DNA from 2 places in the Coprobacillus sp. AF33-1AC genome. Region 1 is predicted to be linked to the other one. Evidence: riboswitches for the same ligand, from Rfam matches in the RefSeq annotation. Region 1 holds a riboswitch; the other holds the start of a gene.

Region 1 (3,427 bases):
ATGTTACTTTCAGCAGTCGTAACACCAATTTGTGCAGCAGAAACAACAGATGTTGTTTATACACAAGGAAATAACTATACAATTAGTATTCCTAAAACAGTAAACTTAAAACAAGGGGAAGAAGTGAGTGCCCAAATTCAGGCAACACAAATGAATGTTTCACCAACAGAAAAAGTACAAGTAAGTGTAAACAGTGGACTTACAAATGGTCAAGTAACATTAACTCATGATAATGGAACTGATCAAACAACATCAAAAGTGAGTCTTACTTCAAATGGAACAGCTATCAATGATAATAGTATTGTTGCTTCATTTGAAAGCCAAGATTTAACTGCAAAAGAAGGAGGAACTCTTTATTTTGCTGGATTAGCTAATAATTTAAAAGCGGGGACTTGGAAAGGACAAATGACTTTTGATATTAAAGTTGTTAATAAATAGGGGGAAAATAAAGTGAAAAAGGGTTTAACAGGATTATTATTAGTATCATTGATGGCTACTTTAACTGTGCCAGTACAAGCAGCAGAACAAACAACATTAATTCATGCAAATGTAGGTTCAAGTTATACATTGACTATTCCTAAAGAAACAACAATTGATGTCAATGCACTTACAACACCATTAAATGGAACAATTAAAGTAACCGGAAATATTTTATCAACTCAAAACGTAGTGGTATCTGCAGTTACTCAACCATTACATAATGATGATCAAAATGCTGATTTACCTTATACATTAAAAAATGGTAATCAAACTTTCACATCAATGAATTTTAATCAAAATGATTTAAAATCTACAAAAGAAGTACAACTTCAAATCGCAATTAATCAAGAAGATTGGAATCAATCACCAGCAGGATCCTATAATGGAAGTATTATCTTCGATGCTAAGTTACAATAAGAAAGAAGCAAAATAGTGAAATTAAAAATAAGATTTAAACGACTATTTTTAATGTTCTTAATGATCATTAATTTAATTACACCAGTTTATGCAAGTGAGCAAACATCATTAAAAACAACAATACCGACACAGCATGATACTAAAATTGTCATCAAGGGAGAGGGAACAATGACGGTCAATGGAATAGTTTATCATCAGGGGGATACTATTCTTTTACAACGGGGAAAAAGTTATCAATTTGTTTTTAATGCTCATCAAGGTTATCGAATTAGTAAAGTTATATTTAATGGGAAAGATGTAACAGATCATTTAAATGATAATATGTATCAAAGTGATGCTATTTATCAAGATGGTACATTAGAAGTAGAATATAGTTTAATAAATAAAATCATAAAGACAAATGTGAACTCAACACATCAATTGGAAACAGTGGTAACGGGAGATAATCAGTCTATACTCATTTCTTATTTACTTACAATGTTATCTATTGTTTTGATGCTTGTATTAATTAAAAAAATGGATTAGATGAAATGTATTAAAATAAATACAATTCATTGACATCGTGATAAGAGTTTGATATTCTTTTCAAGAAAAATAAATAAAAGATAGAGGCGCATGAATCATTAGTATTTAACGATAATGGTTGGTGACAGTTGTTAAAGAAAGGGAAACATGCCGAAGGAAATAGAAACACCAATTTCTATTTACCTGGGAGATAATAAAAGATATTATTTCTTGTCACAATTGTGGAGAGCTATCATGAAGTATAAGTACTTTGATTGTCTCAAAGTACTTATTTTTTTGGAGGAAAAAATGAATTATGTAAAGACAGGGTGGGCATTACTACCACCAATTATTGCGATTATATGGGCATTAAAAACAAAAGAAGTTTATTTATCTTTATTTATTGGTGTTATTTCAGGAACATTATTATTAAGTCAATTTGATATCATAAAAGGTATAGATTTATTATTTGATACATTTATTCAATGTTTAAGTCAATCAACGCATATAAGTATCTTGTGATTTTTAGTGATGCTTGGTATAGTCGTAACTTTAATGAGTAAAAGTGGTGGTAGTCAAGCCTATGGCGAGTTTGCTAAAAAGAAAATAAAATCATCTAAACAATCATTGTTTGCTACATTTCTTTTAGGTGTTTTTATTTTTATTGATGATTATTTTAATTGTTTAACAGTAGGGAATGTTATGTCAAAGGTAACTGATGAATTTAAAGTATCGAGATCGATGCTCGCTTATATTATAGATAGCACAGCAGCACCAATATGTATTATTGCCCCTATTTCATCTTGGGCGGCGGCTGTAAGTGGTTATACAACAGGTGATGGTTTTCAATTGTTTTTAAATACGATACCTTTTAATCTTTATGCTTTACTTACTATTGTTATGGTTTGTTATGTTATTTATAGTGAATTTCATATTGGGAAAATGAAAGAACATGAGGTAGCAGCTAAAATGGGAGATATCCATTATGGAATGAATCCTTATAATGAAAAGGAAGATGATGTTCAAAAAGGTGGTCAAATGATTGATTTGGTATTACCTGTTTTTATCCTTATTATGAGCTGTATGATAGGAATGATTTATACCGGAGGATTTTTTTCGGGTGAAAACTTAATCACTGCTTTTAGTCAGTGTGATGCTTCTAAAGGATTAGTATATGGAACATTTTTTACTTTAATTTGTATGTTTGTTTTATATTTATCTCGAAAAGTGTTGAGTTATGATGAATTTGTAGAATGTATTCCAGAAGGATTTAAAACAATGGTACCTTCTATTTTGATTCTGGTTTTAGCTTGGGTATTAGGTGATCTTGTTTCTAATCAGTTAAAAGCAGGGGCGTTTGTTTATCAAATGTTGCAATCTGCCTCGATTTCTACTGCTATTTTACCAGGATGTTTATTTGTTGTAGGAGCAGGCTTGTCTTTTTCAACAGGGACATCATGGGGAACGTTTGCTATTCTTATTCCAATGGCAACTTCGTTGTTTCCTGAAGGCTCAAATATGTTAGTGATTTCTATTTCATCTATTTTGGCAGGAGCTGTTTGTGGTGATCATATTTCACCAATTTCAGATACAACAATTATGGCTTCAACGGGTGCAAAATGTCATCATTTACATCATGTTACAACCCAATTACCATATGCTCTCATTGTGGCTTTGGCTTGTATAGTAGGGTATTTATTCGCTGGATTTACACAAAATTTACTTTTAACTTTATTTAGTGCTTTTTTAACTTTAGTCATCATTATTGGTGGCATACGAATTTATCAAAATCATATTGTGAATGATTAAAGGGTGGATGCCCTTTTTTGTTTTAAAATAATTTTTTATATTCTATCCTATCTTTATCAGTTTTGGTATAATATGAAATAAGAAGGTGGTTAGACAATGTTTAATATTTCAGCGATACAATTTAATTTATCGTTTATTGTCAATATTATAAGAACATTATTAGATGTTTTTATGGTTTGGTATGTTTTATATTTACTAATTGGTATGTTTAAACAAA
Region 2 (3,427 bases), on a different contig from region 1:
CTTTAAGAGCAATGAAAGCAGGTGTTGATGCTGTTGAAATTCATATGGCTCATGGTTATCTTGTATCAAGTTTTATTTCTCCACAAACAAATAAAAGAGTCGATGAATTTGGTGGATGTTTCTATAATCGTATGCGTTTACCAAGATTAATTATTGAAAACATTCGCCGTAAAGTTGGTCATAATATAGCTGTTCTAGCAAGAATTAATAGTTGTGATGAAACACCTGGAGGATTAACAGTTGAAGATTCAATGATGGTTGCTAGCTACTTGGAATCATTAGGAATTGACGCTATTGATGTTTCTCGTAGTATTCATTTAAAAGATGAATATATGTGGGCGCCAACTGTTGTTCATCAAGGATTTAATTTAGATCATGTAAAGAAAATTAAAGATGTTGTTAGTGTTCCAGTTATTACTGTAGGTCGTTATAATGATCCATTTTTACCTTCATTAGTTGTAAAAAAAGGTTATGCAGACATGGTCGCATTAGGAAGACAATCTATTGCTGATCCTCATTTTCCAAATAAAGCAGCTGCCAATGCTTTTGATGAAATTACACCATGTATTGCCTGCCTTCAAGGTTGTGTTGGAAATATGTTTAAAGGTAATCCAATTGAATGTCTAGTTAATCCATTTGTTGGATATGAAGAACATCTAGATGAAAAATGTAAAGAAGTTAAAAAAGTGATGGTTGTAGGTGGGGGTGTTGCAGGTTTATTCGCTGCTTACAATCTAGCTAAAAAAGGACATCAAGTTTCTTTATATGAAAAAAGTACAGTTCTTGGTGGACAAATGCGTTTAGCTGCTGTGCCACCAGGTAAAGGTGATATTACGCAAATGGTACGTAATTATATTGCTTTATGTTACAAATATCATGTTGATTTACATGTTGGTCAAGCAGTAGATGAAGGCATGATTAAAGAAATGAATCCAGATGTCTTAATTCTAGCAACAGGGGCAACGCCTTTAGTCCCACCAATTACAGGGGTTGATCATTGTTTACATGCTATTGATGTATTAGATGGTCAAAGTCAATGTGGTAAAAAGACATTAGTTATCGGTGGTGGTTTAGTTGGTTGTGAAACAGCTGATTATTTAGCTAATCGTGGTTATGATGTTACATTAATTGAAGCTAAAGATGATATTGCTGGTGATATTGTTAGTGAACATCGCATCTTCTTAATGGAAAGCTTTAAAGAAAATCATGTTAAAGTCTATACCCAAAGTCCAGTACAATCTATTAGTGAAAATAGTGTAGAAATTGAACATAATGGGTGTCTAGAAACATTTTCTGGATTTGATAGTATCGTTTTAGCTTTAGGTTCAAAAGCAAACCAACCATTTAAAGAAAATCTTGTTAAAGAACAATATGTTATTGGTGATGCTATTAAAGCAAGAAGAGCTATTGATGCTTTAAGAGAAGCAAGAGAAGTGATTATTAAAATCTAAAACTGGGGTATCCCAGTTTTTTTGTATTATAAATGATGATTATTTTGATATTTTCATTGTTTATTAGAGTTGAATATGCTATATTGTATACAAGTTAGATAGAGGCGCAGGTTGTTAAAAATTCTTTGTTATACGATGCAACGAGATAAAGAGGGCGGAACGCTTGCCGAAGGGTTCATTATTTGCATATGATGAATTCCTGGGTAATTAGGGAATACCTAATTAACTGTCATTACTTAAGTAATGTTGGGCTATCATTGTTAGAATCTCAAATAGATGTTGCAATGATAACCATTGCAACATTTTTTATAAAAAAGTATATATAGTTATTGAAAAAAAGAATATAATAGGGAAGAGAGGTAAAGTCATGGAAAATATAGTAGAAGCAAAAAGTTATGAAGATGATATTATTCAATTAAAATTATTAAATGTACCTAAACATCCAAAGATGATAGCAAGAATCTTTAGAATTATTCAGGAACAAGATATTAATATTGATATGATATCACAAGTTATGTTAGAAGATTCAATGCAAATTGAAATTACTTTAGATGCAAAGTTTCAATTAAAATTAAATGAAGCTATTGTTAATCTAAAAGAAGAATTCACTTCAATTGAAATCTATCAAAAAAGAACATTTGCTAAAGTTGCTGTAGGGGGACCATTAATTGAAACAACACCGGGTGCAGCAGCAAGATGTTTTGAAGTATTAGGAAACAATAACATTCATTTTTATCAAATAACAACAAGTAAACGTACTATTTCATTTGTTATTGATAAAGATTCATTAGATTTAGCTTTAGAAAAATTAAAATTGGAATTTAACTTATAGGAGGAAATTATGGCTATTTTTGAAGGTAGTGCAGTTGCACTTGTACTTCCTATGTTTGATGATGGAAGTATTGATTATGAAGGGTATAAAAGACAAGTTCAAAGAATGATTGATGGAGGTGTTCAAGCTTTATTAGTTAATGGAACAACGGGTGAAACAGCAACCATTCATATTAATGATGAATTTAAATTATTAGATATCACAATGGAACTTGCTAAAGGAACAGGGGTAAAAGTTATTTGTGGCGCTGGTTCTAATGATACACAAACAGCACTAAAGAAAGCACGTTATGCTAAAGAAAAAGGAGCAGACGCTATTTTAGTCGTGACTCCTTATTATAATAAAACAAGTCAAAGAGGATTAATTGCTCATTATACTACTATTGCTGATGCAGTTGATATTCCTATGATTTTATATAATGTTCCAGGAAGAACAGGATTAAATATTCAAGTAGATACAGTTGTAGAATTAGCTAAACATAAAAATATCGTTGCTATGAAAGATGCGACAGATAATATTGCTTATGCAATGGAAATCTTAAATAAAACACAAGATTTAGATTTTGATTTATATTCTGGATGTGATGACAATATCTTGCCATTTATGGCTGCTGGAGGGAAAGGCGTTATTTCAGTAACTTCAAACTTATATCCTCGTCAAGTTGAAAAATTAACACAACTTATCTTAAATGGTAATTTAAAAGAAGCTCAAAAATTAGCTTATGCTTTAGATCCTGTATCACGTTATTTATTTATTGATGTTAATCCAATTATGCCAAAAGCTGCATTAGCTAAAATGGGTATTTGTAGTGAACAAGTACGTTTACCATTGCTTCCTACTACTCAAGAAAATAAACAAAAATTATTTGATGCAATGGATGCATTTGAAAAATTGGGGTACTAAGATGAAAGTTATATTATATGGATATGGATTAATGGGAAAAAAGGTGGCTCATAAGTTAAGAGAAAATCCACAATTTGATTTAATTGGGATTGTTTCTTATGAATTTGATGAAAAAGCACCTGAAAATATGTACAACAGTTTAAAAGAGGTTGAAGATCAAGCAGATGTGATTATTGACTTTTCACATCCTAATAATTTAGATGATATTTTAACTTATGCTTTAAAAAATAAATCTAAATTA

The links. Region 1 has a riboswitch for lysine ahead of DWZ53_RS11310 (hypothetical protein). Riboswitches for the same ligand answer to the same signal wherever they lie in the genome.
Region 2: it holds a riboswitch for lysine, as region 1 does, so the genes downstream of both, DWZ53_RS03945 (ACT domain-containing protein) here and DWZ53_RS11310 (hypothetical protein) in region 1, are expected to answer to the same signal.

Annotation. Positions count from the first base shown of each region.
Region 1 covers NZ_QRQB01000011.1:42,672-46,098, forward strand. The annotation lists gene DWZ53_RS05635 (hypothetical protein) at 1-438, shown strand, start outside; gene DWZ53_RS05640 (hypothetical protein) at 451-897, shown strand; gene DWZ53_RS05645 (hypothetical protein) at 913-1,422, shown strand; lysine riboswitch at 1,496-1,662, shown strand; gene DWZ53_RS11310 (hypothetical protein) at 1,711-1,923, shown strand; gene DWZ53_RS05650 (Na+/H+ antiporter NhaC family protein) at 1,933-3,210, shown strand; gene cdaA (diadenylate cyclase CdaA) at 3,307-3,427, shown strand, end outside.
Region 2 covers NZ_QRQB01000007.1:3,741-7,167, forward strand. The annotation lists gene DWZ53_RS03940 (FAD-dependent oxidoreductase) at 1-1,451, shown strand, start outside; lysine riboswitch at 1,543-1,713, shown strand; gene DWZ53_RS03945 (ACT domain-containing protein) at 1,819-2,283, shown strand; gene dapA (4-hydroxy-tetrahydrodipicolinate synthase) at 2,293-3,186, shown strand; gene dapB (4-hydroxy-tetrahydrodipicolinate reductase) at 3,188-3,427, shown strand, end outside.